One region of the Mucilaginibacter ginsenosidivorans genome, then DNA from elsewhere that is predicted to be linked to it. Evidence: riboswitches for the same ligand, from Rfam matches in the RefSeq annotation. Region 1 holds a riboswitch; the other holds the start of a gene.

Evidence for each region. A riboswitch is a leader RNA that binds a small molecule or an ion and turns the genes downstream of it on or off. The one in region 1 is predicted to bind cobalamin.
Region 2: another riboswitch for cobalamin. It lies ahead of FRZ54_RS22890 (ribonucleoside-diphosphate reductase small subunit); the one in region 1 lies ahead of FRZ54_RS17305 (TonB-dependent receptor plug domain-containing protein).

Annotation. Positions count from the first base shown of each region.
Region 1 is NZ_CP042436.1:3,799,087-3,807,281, reverse strand. Features, by position in the region: gene FRZ54_RS17340 (DNA-3-methyladenine glycosylase) at 1-322, opposite strand, end outside; gene FRZ54_RS17335 (alpha/beta hydrolase) at 319-966, opposite strand; gene FRZ54_RS17330 (GAF domain-containing protein) at 966-1,442, opposite strand; gene FRZ54_RS17325 (hypothetical protein) at 1,514-1,762, shown strand; gene FRZ54_RS17320 (Dph6-related ATP pyrophosphatase) at 2,143-2,859, opposite strand; gene FRZ54_RS17315 (SIR2 family NAD-dependent protein deacylase) at 2,936-3,619, opposite strand; gene FRZ54_RS17310 (DUF6580 family putative transport protein) at 3,718-4,287, opposite strand; gene FRZ54_RS17305 (TonB-dependent receptor plug domain-containing protein) at 4,338-6,257, opposite strand; cobalamin riboswitch at 6,358-6,550, opposite strand; gene FRZ54_RS17300 (serine hydrolase) at 6,689-7,933, shown strand; gene FRZ54_RS17295 (hypothetical protein) at 7,923-8,195, opposite strand, start outside.
Region 2 is NZ_CP042436.1:5,024,803-5,032,997, reverse strand. Features, by position in the region: gene FRZ54_RS22935 (nucleotidyltransferase family protein) at 1-36, shown strand, start outside; gene FRZ54_RS22930 (hypothetical protein) at 114-557, opposite strand; gene FRZ54_RS22925 (hypothetical protein) at 764-1,090, opposite strand; gene FRZ54_RS22920 (hypothetical protein) at 1,415-2,197, shown strand; gene FRZ54_RS22915 (protein tyrosine phosphatase family protein) at 2,249-2,701, opposite strand; gene dctA (C4-dicarboxylate transporter DctA) at 2,778-4,028, shown strand; gene sucD (succinate--CoA ligase subunit alpha) at 4,185-5,063, shown strand; gene FRZ54_RS22900 (hypothetical protein) at 5,157-5,675, shown strand; gene FRZ54_RS22895 (methionine-R-sulfoxide reductase) at 5,803-6,168, shown strand; cobalamin riboswitch at 6,325-6,536, shown strand; gene FRZ54_RS22890 (ribonucleoside-diphosphate reductase small subunit) at 6,641-7,615, shown strand; gene FRZ54_RS22885 (ribonucleoside-diphosphate reductase subunit alpha) at 7,667-8,195, shown strand, end outside.

The DNA of each region.
Region 1 (8,195 bases):
CTTCGGTTGGCTCAACGGCGCGGATCAATATTGCCTGGGCGTGTCCCTCGGTGGATGTTACGATGTTAAACATTTCATGTATGCCGTAGCAGAGGTAAACGTAAGCAATGCCGCCTTGCTGAAACATTGTCTCGGTACGTTTGGTGCGGCGATTACCATAGGCGTGTGATGCTTTGTCTATTGCGCCATTGTATGCCTCTGTTTCAACAATATAACCTCCGGTAATTAAACCATCAATACACGTAAATAAATACTTTCCCAAAAGGTTTTTACCGATAGCTACGACGTCTGTCCCGAGGTAATAAGATTGCGGAAGTTTCAAAGCGGTAGTATATTTTTGAGCCATTTATTGATCTCTTCCGATTTGTTAAAGATCATTACATGGGTGCCACCTTTAACAATGGTTGCCCCTTTTATATTTTTGTATGGGAATACCTTGTCTTTATCGCCTGTTATATGATAAACATTTTGAGGTATGATCTGATTATCCCAATGTAAAATAGCTTCAATGGCCCATTTCATAAAAACAGGGGAAGTGTTTTTTAGCATATCAGCAAAAATATGCTGATCGTCGTTGGACATTCCCCCGAAAGTATACTCGGCTATAAATTCTACCAGAGTCAGCCGCTTTACGGGTATGGCCCGGTAAACATGCACTTTCCGGAAAAAATCGAAATACCAGGGCGCTTCATCTATTGATTTAATGCTTGAGATCAGAATTACCTTATTCAGTATTATTTTCTTTGCGACCTCGACAGCCAGCATTCCTCCCAAGGAGTTGCCAATAACGATGTCCCCGGGTTGGATACGATAATGATCGATCAATTTTTGAGCATACGTGGCTAATGTGTCCTCTCTATATGGTTCTATCCACCCGATGTTTACGACATCATACCCTGCAAGGTCAATGTTTTTATAGATTCGGTAGTCGGCGCCCAGGCCCGGTATAAGAAATACCTTGCTCATCAAAAGTTGATCAATTTTAAGATATGACCGAGGTATTTCGCGTCCGTTTCGTCAAATTGGCCGAGGTGCTCACTATCAACATCCAGTACGCCAATTACTTCGCTGCCCCGGTAAAGAGGCAGCACGATTTCTGATCGGGAAATTGAACTACAGGCGATATGCCCCGGGAATGCCTCCACATCGGGTACAATTAAAGTTTTTTCCTGCTCCCACGAAGCGCCGCAGACACCTTTTCCTTTACCGATACGTGTACAGGCCACCGGTCCCTGGAAAGGACCAAGCACCAGTTCGCCATCCTTTATCAGGTAAAATCCTACCCAAAACCATTTAAACTGTTCCTTCAGAGCGGCGCAAGTATTCGCCATATTAGCAACCAGGTCAGGTTCGCCATAAAGCAAAGCCTCAATTTGCGGTATCAGTGATTCGTATTGTTCCTTCTTTTCCGTTGAACGGGCAATGATTAGATCTTCGGCCATGCAACAAAAGTAAACAAGCATGGCGTAAATTTGATAACTGCAATCTCATAAATTAGTAAATTCGGCGCATCATGAGAATCATTGCTGAATTACCCCACCCTGAATTTAAGATATCAATCCTGAACATGAATCAAAAATTCATTGTGAAGATAGAGCAGGGGCCCCTGGAGCAAAGTTATAAGATACCAGAAATGGACCTGACCGACGGCGTTAACAGCGTGTTCGAAGTGCTTGATGAGCAATTTCTGAAGACAGTAGCCGCCCGGTTTGCTGAAATGCGAAAAGACTACAAGGATGCCTACTTTAGGTATAACTATTAGTCAATATAAAAATCATAAGTAATTGTAATATAATATTTTATAAAAATTTAATTTTTATTACCAAATTTTATTTGGCAGTAAAAAGTTGCTTTTTATACTTGCCAGGCAATTTCTTGCCTAATCGACAAATCAACTGAACTTAAATTATTGGTTTATTTAAAACTATTTAACTATTTGGTATTTAACTTTTTATATTGTTAAAACGCCATCGAACAGAATATTATTTCGCGAAGATTTTCGGCTAAAAGGTGCCCTTAAAATCAAATCTAAGAGCTTTCAAAACAAGCAGGAATATTCGTTGTTTATGTCTATACCAGTTATAAGGTTAAAAACTTATATTTTTTGAGCTCCCGACTTCGCGTTAAGGTTGGGAGCTTTTTTTATGCCGGCAGCAGATCGCAATACCAGAAACCGGCAGGCTTTTCAGGCGGTGAGGAGAAACAGGTGTCATCAGTGTTTTTTGGCGCAGCGTATTCCCGGAACACCTTCTCTCCTGTTTTGTACGGAATTTCCTGTTTGAATATCGGCCCTTTAAAAGCGAAAGTGTGGAACTCGCCATTCTCGCCGCATACATCTACATCTTCAGGCAATGACATAACAAGCTCCGGGGTTATCTCCTTCCCCACTATTCTTTCCAGCCGCTCCTGCGTACAGGCTATTACCGTTTCAAAGCCAAGCTCAAAAAATTCATTTATTAATTCAGTAGTATCGCGTTTCCATAAAGGGTAAATGCCCGTCATCCCCGCCTCCGCTAATCTGGCATCGCGGTAATTTTTCAGATCTTCCAAAAATATATCGCCGAATATGGCGTGCGTAATCCCTTCGACCCTGAAGTGTTCCATGGTGCTTCGCATTATGGCGTCATATTCTTTCATACCGGGCATCTCGGGCAAACGCACCTGGTAAAGCGATATCCCGATACTTTCTGCCTGCTTCTCGAGCAATTCTACCCGTACGCCGTGCATCGAAATGCGGTCGACAACATCATTGATGGTCGTTACAAGATAACGGATGTCCAGTTCGGGATTTTGCAGGCAGTGATAAAGTGCCAGGGCGCTATCCTTGCCGCCGCTCCAGTTGAAAATGCATTTCTTCATAATTATTGATTTAATGAATTACTGAATTATTGAATGGTGTTTAACAAAGCGGATTATACCGGTAAGAATCGATAACTCAGTCAATCAATAATTCACCAACTAATTGCGGTACCCCCACCGTAGCCTTCTCCTCTATCTTTATGAAATTATCCGCGGTCATATAAGGTATTTTGGGGTCGATGATGTATTTTGGTACATGCCGCGGTACATAGTTTATGAGGCCGGCAGCAGGATATACAGCAAGTGACGATCCCACAAGAATGAATATATCGGCCTTCATACACACCTTTGCTGCTTCCTCTATCATCGGTACCGCCTCGCCAAACCATACAACGTGTGCGCGCAGCTGCGAACCCAATTCACACAATTCTCCCATTTTCAGTTCCCAGCCATCAATGGGATAGGTCAGGTTAGGGTTTTTGCCCGATTGTGAACGGGTTATTACACCGTGGAGGTGCAACACCTTACCCGAGCCGCCGCGTTCGTGCAGGTCGTCTATGTTTTGCGTAATGACAGTCACGTCATATTTCTTTTCCAGTTCGGCCAAGGCATTGTGAGCACCGTTAGGGACCGCCTCTAAAACCGATTTGCGTCGCTGGTTATAAAACTCTTGCACCAGCTCCGGATTACGTTCCCAGGCTTCTGGTGTGGCTACGTCTTCGATATTATAGCCCTCCCACAAGCCATCACTGTCGCGAAAGGTTTTGAGCCCGCTTTCGGCACTTATACCGGCGCCGGTTAATACGACGATCTTTTTCATGGAATTCATTACTACTGTAGACGCACAATTATGCGTCTACGCCTGTTTAACAAAAAAAGCGACCCGGAGATCGCTTTTCAAATATCGTTAATTCAAAATTACAAAGCTATTTCACGGTTGGCACGCAGTGCGGTGTATTTGCTCTTGGCTAACTCAAATCCACCAAAAAGGATGGCGCAAAATACCAGGTCACCAAAAAGCATGTTCTTTTCAAAAGGTATAGCCGCTACTAACGATTGCCCGTAACCTACAAAGGTATGCGGGTAAAGATTGCCCAACGGCAAGTCGGTCAGCAGCCAGTGCAATACAACCGCTAATAACGATGCTGCCGTCACATTCAATATGCTGGCCTTTTTAATAAAAGTACCCATAAATACAGCTGCGATAAAAAACACATACACCATAATGGAGCTGCTGTCTACTATTTGCCATGAGCCGCTGTAAAAATGGTTCAGGAATATATCGCTCACAAACAGGGCTATCAGCGGAACTACATAAGCTTTCCATTTATCAGTAAAGTAGGCGCCGCCAAACAGCGCCATGGCCCCTATCGGACTAAAATTGCTTAATACATAAGGATATCTTGCGCTCACAAGGCGAAACGCCCCGGCAGCGACGATCATCAGGATGATTATTGTATTTCTGGTGTTTATCTTTTGTAGTGTCATGATCTTATTTGAACCGTAAAATTAAGTAATAATCCGTTTAAACAAAACTCTTAATTGATTTGGTACTTTAAACCGGCCATAAAATTTGTGCCACGGGTATTATAGCCAAGCCAATCCGTGTATTTTTCATCAAATACGTTCTTCAGGTCGCCAAAAAGAACCATTTTTTTGCACGCTTGCCACTGCACATGTACATCCACCAGGTTGTAATGTTTCAGTGTAGCATTGGTTGATGGGAATGTAGAAAAATCCTGGTCAACCCGGTCGCCTGTGTATTTATAATTCAGGCCGAAGGATAAGGTTTTAATCACTTTATAATTTACACTGGCGCCAAAAGTGTTTTTCGGCCTGCGGTAAAGGATGTCGGAACGCGTCCCGTTTGCGCTGGTTAATGCGCCGGTTACGTGGGCCACATAAGCCGATGCGGTTATATTGGAGAGGTTTAACGTCAACTCACTTTCGTATCCTTTATCATTTTCTTTTGAACCGTTCTCGTATTTGCCATAAGGCGGATCGGGTAACGAATTAAAATAGATTACATCTTTGGTGTCGCGTTTGTAAAATACGGTGTTAAATGTCAACGTATTATTGATTATCGTCCAGTCAAAGCCGGCCTCATAAGATGTCGTTGTTTCCGGTTTCAGGCTGATGTTGCCGTATTGTGACGATAGCTGGTATAACGAAGGCGCTTTGAAAGCTGACGCAACGGTACCGAATAGTTTAAACTGACCGGCCAGGAAGATGGATGGATTAATGGTATAGGTGAAATTATCACCGTACTTGCTATGATGGTTATATCGTCCTCCTAATTCCATGTGGAAGATGTCCGATTTGAAAAATAGCGATGTGTAAGCACTGATAATGTTGTTATTAACCGATTGTATCGTATCGTAATTGCTCAATTGGTGGGTACCGTTATACCTGAAGTCGGCGCCGCTGGTAATATCCCAATATTTGCCCAGGTTGTCGTTAAATACAATTTCCGTGTTTGTTATACGGCCAATGTTACCCGCATGATAGTACGACTGGAAATTAGCATCGTTGGGCAGGTCGTTATAGTGGTTCCATACCGTATTCTGACTGACATTAAAGTTTAGGGCGCCTTTGTCGACAAGCAATTTTGCACCTAATCCACCGAAAAGGAAAGTGTTTGCATAAGTATAATTCTTATCGTCGGTAAATGCCCCGTAAGGCAGATGGCCCTTATTATAGCTGGTTTGCAGATTGCCATTGATAGAGAATTTATCCGAAACCTTTTGGCTCAGATTCAGGCTTACAGCACGCTGATGAAAGTCATCTTTCCTGAAGTTACCACTACCCGTTGTATCCGTGGCGCCTGCAAAACCCTTTGAATCGGCATCGGACAAATTGAGCGCGATTCCGGTATTGTTGATATTTCCGTTTACGCCAACGGATTCGTTAAATGTGTTATAACTTCCGCCAACCAGTTGAACGGACGTCTTTATTCCATTTCCTTTCGCATGTTTTGTGATGATATTAATAACCCCTGCCGCAGCATCCGAACCATATAGGGTTGACCCACTGCCTTTTAGTATTTCTATATGATCTATTTGGTCTATTGGAAAGGCGTTAAGATCGTAAGTGCCGTCGATACCGGAAGCATTGCTTACCGGGAAGCCGTCCACCAGGATTAGCGTGTTGCCGCTGGAAGCCCCGCGCAAATAAACGGACGATGATATACCCGGCGCATTTTCCGAACCTGAAAAGGTAAGTCCCGGCACCGTATTCAAAAGCTGAGGCAGTGTTTTCCCCTGCGAGCGGTTGATCTGGTCGGAAGTAATAACAGTGACAACCCTGCCGATATCTGATAATTTTTTTGGTGAACGTGTGGCCGTGACCACAACATTGTTGAGTACCCGGGTGGTGTCCTGGGCCCGGACTGCCGTACTAAGCAGCCCCAATTGTACAAGCCCCAGGCCTGCGACAATTCTGAAGTAATTTTTTTTCATGTTGTTGTGAGTTTAATCCCACAGCATACAGAAATGGAAAGTTTGGAATGGAAACGCTGGAAGCGGGTTTCACATTCAAGCTTCAATCCCCGAAAGCTATGAATAGTTTTGTGCTATGGCAGGTCTTCTGACTTACTCCCCTTGGCCCGGCCTTCCCGTCGCGATAAATCGAAACAGTGGCAAATGAATGGGCCTTGGTTTTGGAGCTTACAGCTGCGGGACAGTCCCGGATTTACACCGGGTTCCCTTTTAATCGCGGTTATTCACCACGAACCAAAAGCGTTGCAAATGTAAGGCTTGGGTGTTGTAAATGCAATAGGGATAGTTTATTAAGTCAAGCGGTTAATTGGGTTGGGTAAGTTGTTTTTAATTTTGAGCCGAAAAGTCCTAACTTACAACTCGATCTAAGTGAATCAATCATTTAACTACTAATGAAATTCCTGTTAACAACCCTATTCTCCATATTTTGCCTTGCTACCATGGCCCAGCAACCCGATACCGTTTTCCTTAAAAACCTGCTTGAGGCACATCCCGAATTATTCAGCCACATCTTAAATCACCCAACACATAACGAGGTACAGATACTATATACGCAGATAGACCGTGATGAGAACAATGTACCGCATTTCAGATCGTACAGTTACAGGCTAAATGCTAATCACTACTTCTACCCCGCCAGTACAGTTAAGCTTCCTACTGCGATATTCGCGCTTGAGAAATTGAATGAATTGAATATTAAGGGCCTCGATTGGAAATCTGTGATGATAACCGACAGCGCTTTCGCCGGGCAAACCAGGGTGACTAAAGATTCGAGTTCAAAAAGCGGCCTGCCCAGTATTCAGAATTATATTAAAAAAATATTACTGGTAAGCGATAATGACGCATACAACAGGCTTTATGAATTTGTCGGCCGCGAGGAGATCAACCAAAAGCTGAAAAAATATGGGTTAACAGGCACACGCATTGTCTGCAGGCTGGCTATCGGCGATCGCGACGAAAGCACCAAACACACCAACCCGGTTAATTTTTATAATAAGGGCAAGCCGGTTTATCAAAAACCGGCTATGTACGATCCGAATGAATATCCGCAAACACCCGAACACATGATCATGGGTAAAGGCTACCTGGATAAGAACGATAAACTGGTAATGGAACCGTTTGATTTTTCAAAGAATAATACTTACCCTCTCGCGGATCAGCAAATGGTTTTAAAGAGACTGTTGTTTCCCGACACTTTCCCTAAAGAGCAGCAATATAACCTGACAGACGATCAGTATAAATTAATTTACAGGTACATGAGCATGTGGCCGACGGAAAGCAAATACCCAACTTACAGTCGGCCGGATTATTATCCTGCCTATTGCAAATGGCTGTTTTATGGCGGCGATAGCCTGGCGGTTATTAACCCACATATCAGGATATTCGATAAGATCGGCGACTCGTACGGTTATGATATCGATAATGCCTACATCGTCGATTACAAAAACAAAGTGGAATTCATGCTGTCGGCCGTGGTGCAGTCCAACGATAACCAGATTTACAACGACAATAAGTACGAATACAAGACGGTCTGCCTGCCCTTTATGCGCGACCTTGCACAAACTATTTACCAGGTGGAACTAAAGCGGGAAAAGAAGTTTTTGCCCGATCTGAACAAGTTTAAGTTCAGGTATTAGTGTTCCGGAACAATTTCGCTTTAACAAGTTTTTGGTCGAAGTATTGGATAAGCATAAAAATAAGGGGGAGCAATAAAAAGATCCATTTGTATTTGAGGACATCACTCCAGGTTATCGAACCGTAAAATGTCAAAATTGCACATGCAAGCACCATTAGGCCGATAAATACCCCTAAGGCTACTATATTATATTTCAACTCGTTACTTTGTTTTTGCTGCGCGGTTATCTTACGGATTACCTTTGCCGCAAAATCATAAGGCAA
Region 2 (8,195 bases), 1.2 Mb from region 1:
AACAGCGGGGTATATCCTGAGAATTTGTGGACATAAGATTAACAGATCCCGATAAAAACAAAAACGCCCGAACGAAAGTCCGGGCGTTTTGCATTGTTATATAGTTGGTCGGTTTAGTTCGATGCCAAAGTACTTGTCGCAGCAGGCGCAACCGGTTTGTAAATGATGCTGATGAAATTGGCGCCTTTTTTTGGATTGGCTACCAGGGTAACATTGTATGAATTATCCTCATCGCCCCAGATGGTGGTGCCCAGGCGGCAAAATTTACGGTCGAAACGCCATACTACTTCGTTCATATCTTTCTTATCGTAAGTTTCAATGTATGAAGTACAAACACCTTCAAAGTTGAACAGGAAGGTATAATCGCCTATAACGCGAACCTTGGTAAAGCAAAGTGCCTCGGTGCCGTTGGCGGTTTTAAATTCCTGCACATTGGCGTACGAAACATTTTCGCCAAAATAGGTTTTGATCTCCTCTTTGGTAGCACCCAGCGGGAACTGCGCAAATGCTGATACTGACAATACTGATAATGCGATGAGTAATAATAACCGTTTCATGCCGGCTATAATGCAACAGTTGCGCCAGCATGAAATAGTTTTAATTGACCCTTAAAGTGTATTGATTTACAGCTATTTATAAAATTAACTAAAAATCAATAAAATTCTCAAAAAGAAAAAAAGTGGGTAATTAACACAGCAATATTGTGTAATGCGTTCCACAGGCTGCCTGGTTAGCCTGTGGAAGGAAAGGGTTATTTTAGGGCTTACGAGTCCAGTTTATGGCCGGTAAGGAATACTTTGCCGCTGTTAGGTTCGCGTATAAGCGTGGTCTCTCCTTTTTCGTTTTTTGCGATCTTCAAAGTTTGGGTGATGTAGAAGCCTTTGTAATCCATCAGTATGTTCAAACCATCGTTGTTTACAGTAAGCTTTACGGTGCCGCCTATCATGTCCTTGCTATCGTCGTTTGTAACGCTGAAAGTTCCCTGGTTTTCCGAAGTAAAATTGAATGTAAACTGCTGTCCTGCACCCATATCCAATTTCTTCATCAACAATTCTCTGTACTCTTTGTAAATATCTTCCGGCTTAGCCATATCAATCTTTTTTTTGTCAGTTAAATAGGTATTTAATCTATGCTGAATCCTTATACGATTACCTTAAAAAAAAGATGCAATGATTTTTGAATTTTTGGGTAGTCGCGGGTACGGTGGGGCAGAACGGCAAAATAGTGGTATGATTGTTGAATTTAGGGTTGATTCAGACTATGCATTATACCTTTAATAAAAAGAGGATATAATTATTTAATAACAATTTGTTGCAGGCAAAACATAATTTGTGGACAGGTTTTTGTATCTTAAACCGTTGAATTGCCATATCTTAGCGAAAAAATAGAATTATTAAAAATCACAATTTAGCGTATGAAAATTAAACTTTACCTTATCGCGGCACTCGCAGCAGTGACATTAACTTACACATCGTGTAAAAAATCGGGAAGCGGACCCGCTAATACCGTTTCATCCAAACAGGTGAGCCAGCAAATAGCGCTTAATCTTTCGCAGACCCTTTATGGCGGACTTGGCGGCTTCAGTATTTTTGATGGTATCAACCCACCGTCAAATGTAAACATAGCCCGCAGGGGACGCGGGCTCAAATTAAATGATGATGGTGTTGACTTTGGCTGCGGAGCGGTTATTGACACCACTTTAACGTACAGCACCACGCTGGATGACGGCGGCTCGGCATCCATCAGCGGGGAGTTTAAATTTTCCGTTTTGTGTGCAAATGGTACGCCTAACGGCCTTAGCTTTTATACCAAGCTAAAGGTGACGGAAAGTACCGCGCAAATAGGCGCCACTTATAACCTGGGCGAAAACCTGATGATAACAGCGGTTAACCCTAACGATGACAATACATCTATTTTGATGAACGGATCGGTAAATGTGGACGCCAACGTTCAGCAAAAAACAGGCTCGAAATCAACGGACGCGGAGACGTTCGACTATGTATTTAAAGATGTAAAAATAGACCCTAACGTGGGCGACATTGTGAGCGGTTCGGCAACTTTCGCCACAAAGGGCGCCACCCCTTCGGGTACATGGAACTACAGCGGTACAATTACCTTCCTGGGCAATCACCAGGCTAAGATCGTTATCAATGGAACGACTTACACGGTCGACTTGCAAACAGGTACTGTTTCTTAAAATATTTTTCAGTAAGTCAAAGGCTTTCCCCGGCAGCGGGGGAGGCCTTACTTATTTTTTGTCGTTGATATGTTCGATCCCGTCTTCTAAAAACTGTTGCCATACAGTGTTAGGCTGCCATACATCTTCTACAAAGTCCTGTAGTTCCTCTTCGGGAAGTTTGCCTGCGGCAAAAAGATAAAGTCCTGTAAATACCGATGCCCGGTAATTTGCTGCACAGTGTACAAATACCCTTTTATCAGCATTTTGATCCATCAGGGTGATGAACTTATCAAGTTCAGTTAGTTGAGGGTTTTCAAACACTACCGGTATATGGTAATAGCGTATGCCCAGTGAAGCAACCAGCGCAGCTTCATCAGGCAACGCATATTTGGTGTTCAGCAAGCCGAGATTGATGACTACCTCGTACTGCCCGTTCACTAACTGGCTGAACTGTTCTTCGGTCGGCTGCCCGGCGCATGCCAGCGTGTCAGATATTTTTTCGAAATGATAAATGCCTCTCATCAGGCTGCTAAGGTATAAAAATGCACCGTTCCGGTTTAGCTAAATATTGAAAGGTAAATTGTATTATTGTTACTCCATGAAACGCCTGCTATCCAATCTCACCTTCCAGGTTATTACCGCTATTATTTTAGGCGTTATCGTCGGCTATTATTTTAGGGGCTTTGGTCCGACCGCTCAACTGATCAGCAAAAAGTTTGTCGACCTGATCACCATGTTGATCGCGCCTATTATTTTCCTTACCATCATATTAGGTATTGCAGGTATGAGCGACCTGAAAAAAGTGGGCAGGGTCGGTGGAAAGGCATTATTATATTTCGAGATCGTAACCACCTTTGCGCTCATTATAGGTATTACAGTTGCCAATGTTATCAAGCCTGGCGAAGTTAGCACGGTTACGGCATTAGCCCACAACACAGCCGATGCAGCAAAAATAGCAACCTATCAGAAAGCTGCCGCCGAAATGCACTGGGGCGATTTTTTTGCCCATATTATTCCTTCCAATGTGTTCGACGCTTTTGCTAAGGGCGACATCTTACAGATACTTTTCTTCGCCATCCTGTTCGGTTTTGGCTTAAGCAGAATGGGGGAGACGGGACAATCGCTCATTGGTTTCTTCGAAAAGCTGTCAAAGGTTTTCTTTAATATCATGCACGTTGTGATGCGCCTGGCCCCGGTTGGCGCTTTTGCCGGTATGGCCTTTACGGTTAGCACCTACGGCGTAGCAACGCTTAAACCGCTTGCATGGCTAATGGTTTCAGTGTATGCCACTATGGCTATCTTCATTTTCGTAGTGCTCAATATTGTTTGCCGCCTTTATAAATTCAGCCTCTGGCATTACCTGAAATTCATAAAAGAGGAGATCGTGATCGTTTGGGGCACCTCATCGTCCGAATCGGTGCTGCCCAGCATGATGGAGAAGATGGAGAAATTCGGCTGCTCGCGTTCGGTAGTAGGTTTGGTCATCCCGGCAGGCTATTCCTTCAACCTCGACGGTACAACCATTTATCTTTCCATGGCGGTTATTTTCCTTGCTCAGGTTTTTCATATCCCCTTATCTATCGGTCAGCAGCTCACCATCATCGGCATCCTGATGATAACCTCGAAGGGAGCTGCGGGTGTTACCGGCAGCGGCTTTATCGTGCTGGCGTCTACGCTTACCGTAATCAAAGTGATACCTGTCGAGGGGCTTGCAATTCTTTTTGGCGTCGATAAATTCATGTCCGAAGCGCGGGCCATTACCAATATGATCGGCAACGGGATAGCGACGATTGTGATAGCGAAGAGTGAGAAGGAGTTTAGCACGCCACCTGGAGCCGAAGCGCACTAATTACGATCTTAAAATTACGACTTACGATTTGGCGCCCCCTGGAATTAAGGACTATTGTCGATCTGAAATCCTAATTCGTACATCGTAAATAAACCCTGCAATGGGGCTTTGAGATTACCAACAATAACTTTAGCTTTGCGCGTACATTTTTAATCTATGAGCGTTCTCGTCAATAACGATTCCAAAGTAATAGTCCAGGGTTTTACAGGTAACGAAGGCACCTACCATGCCTCGCAGATGATCGAATACGGCACCAACGTAGTTGGCGGCGTAACACCGGGCAAAGGCGGCCAGAAACACCTTAACCTTCCTGTTTTCAATACGGTTAAAGAAGCGGTTGATATTACCGGTGCCAACGTATCCATCATTTTCGTACCGCCGCCCTTTGCTGCCGACGCTATTATGGAAGCTGCCGAGGCTGGTATCAAACTGATCGTCTGCATCACCGAAGGTATCCCGACCAAGGATATGATCATGGTGAAGGAATACATCAAGGATCGGGACACCCGCCTTATTGGTCCTAACTGCCCGGGTATCATAACCGCCGGCGAAGCTAAGATCGGTATTATGCCGGGCTTCATTTTCCGTAAAGGTCATGTAGGGGTGGTTTCCAAATCGGGTACTTTAACTTACGAAGCCGTAGACCAGGTGGTAAAGGCTGGTTTAGGCATCACTACGGCCATCGGCATTGGCGGCGACCCGATCATCGGCACACCAACCAAAGAAGCTGTTGAGCTGTTGATGAACGACCCTGATACCCATGGCATTATCATGATAGGCGAGATAGGCGGCGGTATGGAAGCCGAAGCTGCCCGCTGGATCAAAGCGAACGGCACCAAGCCCGTTGTGGGTTTCATCGCCGGGCAAACCGCCCCTGCGGGGCGCCGTATGGGTCACGCCGGAGCAATAGTAGGCGGAGCCGACGATACCGCGGCAGCAAAAATGAAGATCATGGCCGAATGCGGCATACGCGTGGTACAATCGCCTGCGGAAATAGGCGCTGCGATGGCAGAGGAACTGGCGAAGAAAGGTTAAAGCTGAAAGGTAAAAGCTTTTTTTCAACCTAATAAAATATAAATCCTGGTTTCGGCCGGGATTTTTTATTTTTATTTTGAATTACCTGAAACGATGAAGAAAACAAAGGAGTTTGTCTTTAAGAAAAAAAGTATCGTCATTGAAATATTTGCATTAATAATATTCCTGATAGGCATTATTTTCTCATTAATCAAAACCCATCATAATCCTACTTTCTTCTTATTTGCTTCTGCGATACTAGCGGCTCTTGCCTATTTGCAATTTTATGAGCTATACATGATTAGACAATTCAATTTTCTAGATAAGGGTAAAAAAATGATAATCAACAGCGATAATTCAAAACTTACAATTACAAAAAATGGAAAGGAGATTTCGATTGATCGTGATGATGTAAATAAAGTTGAAATTTTCGAACAAAAGTCATTAGGAAAGTTTGGGACTTATAATTACATAATTATATATACCTCGGATTTTAGAAAATTACTGGTAACAAAATTTACTATTCCTCTTTTGGCTTATGATACAGCGCTTCAATCTTTTTTAAGAAAGAAGCCAAGAATTTGTTATAGAAAATTCTTTAATTATATTGACAAACGTCAATTTGATATATGATCGCCTTTCATGTCCTTAGTCAACCCATTGTAAACAAGCCCCTCCTCAAAAATCAAAACGCCAAACCTGCCGTATATTTGTTATAATCAGTGAAATCAAATACCACATCGGTGTAATCAAAAATAATATGGAATACAATCAATTAACACCCCAGGAAGAAAGGGTAATATTATACAAAGGAACTGAGCGTCCGTTCACCGGCTCGCTGTTAAATAATCATGCACATGGGCTGTACGTATGTAAAAGATGCGATACGCCGTTGTACACTTCAGAAACCAAATTTGAATCGCATTGCGGCTGGCCAAGCTTTGACGACGAGATAGCCGGCGCAGTAAAACGTGTTCCGGATGCTGATGGTCGGCGCGTGGAGATAGTATGCGCCAATTGCGGCGCCCACCTGGGCCACGTTTTCGAGGGTGAATATCTAACCCCGAAAAACGTAAGGCATTGCGTTAACTCGGTAAGTTTGAAGTTTGTGCCGTTGGAGGGTTGATTAAGTTAAGTAGTTGATTAAGTTGGGGTCAAATTCTGTCAACTTGATCTAACCCAATCAACCATTCAAGCTGCCTTGTTCATAACTCCGGCCCTTGTTTAAAACTATCCTTAACATCGTAAGACCCCTGCAGCTTATCTTTGAATCCACAAGTTCTTTAACAAACGCTATAAAAGGTTGCCGGGTTAAAAACCGGCATTAAAAGGGAACCATGTGCAAATCATGGGCTGACGTGCAACTGTGAGATGGTGAATTGTGAGTAGTGAATAGTGATTGGTTAATGGTGAATAAAATTCGCCGCTGCCATTGACTATTGACCATTGACTATTGACCACCAGCCAGACACCTGCCATTATGGCTTGTCAAAACTTTCACGAATAAGGTTTTGATAAAAGCCCTGTCCCCGGTACTGCCGTAAAAGTGCCCGGTTCATTGTCTTTTGTCGACTCCGCTAAAATTAAAAAGACAAGGCATGAATCAGGAAAATGAAGTATTACTTCGGGAGAACAAGGACCGGTTTGTTATCCTCCCCATCAACTACCCCCGCATCTGGGAAATGTACAAAAAGCACGAGGCCAGTTTCTGGACCGCGGAAGAGATCGACCTGTCCGACGATCTGAAGCATTGGGAAAACCTCAACAGCGGCGAGAAGCATTTTATATCGCATATCCTGGCTTTCTTCGCCGCAAGCGATGGTATTGTAAACGAGAACCTCGCCGTAAACTTCATGAGCGAAGTCCAGGTGCCTGAGGCACGGTGTTTCTACGGCTTCCAGATCATGATGGAAAATATCCACTCAGAAACGTACGCACTGCTGATAGATACTTATATTAAAGATCCCGCCGAAAAAGACCATCTTTTCCACGCCATTGATACGGTGCCCGCTGTTCAGAAAAAGGCAGAGTGGGCATTGAAGTGGATCAATAACGGAACATTTGCACAACGGCTGGTGGCATTCGCGGCGGTAGAAGGGATTTTCTTTTCCGGCAGTTTCTGTTCCATCTTCTGGCTGAAAAAACGCGGACTGATGCCGGGCCTGACTTTCAGTAACGAATTGATCTCGCGCGATGAAGGCATGCATTGCGAGTTTGCCTGTTTACTGTACAGTATGCTGACAGAAAAGCTTTCCAAAGCAGAAGCGACCAAGATCATCACCGATGCGGTTGAAATAGAAAAGGAATTCGTGACCGACGCCCTGCCGGTAAACCTGATAGGCATGAATGCCAAACTAATGAGCCAGTATATCGAATTCGTCGCCGACCGATGGCTGACAGAATTGGGCTATGATAGGGTATATAATGCAAGCAATCCATTCGATTTTATGGAAATGATATCCCTGCAGGGAAAGACGAATTTCTTCGAAAAACGCGTAGGCGATTACCAGAAAAGCGGTGTGCTTAACACCGAAGTAAAAAGCCAGGCATTCTCGCTGGACGAGGATTTCTGAGCCCCGATCAGTTCAACAATATAACAGTAAAACAATTTATCAAGAGACACCATGTTCGTAATAAAAAGAGACGGTAAAAAAGAAACCGTAAAATTTGACAAGATAACGGCACGCATAGAGAAGCTGTGCTATGGTTTGAATCCGGCATTAGTCGACTCGATAGATGTGGCCAAAAAGGTTATCGAAGGTTTGTACGACGGCGTAACCACATCCGAACTGGATAACCTGGCGGCCGAAACTGCTGCTTCGTTAACTACCAAACATCCGGATTACGCCCTGCTGGCATCGCGTATAGCGGTATCCAACCTGCATAAAAACACCATTAAATCCTTTTCAGAAACCATGCGCCGCCTGCATGAATATACTGACGCAAAAACGGGCAAGAACGCGTCACTGCTGGCGGATGACGTTTGGGAGGTGATCAAAGAAAACGCTGAACTTTTGGACAGCACCATCATATATGATCGTGACTTCGGCTTTGATTATTTCGGCTTTAAGACGCTTGAAAAATCTTACCTGCTGAAAATAGAAGGCAAAATAGCCGAGCGCCCGCAGCACCTGTTTATGCGGGTATCGGTTG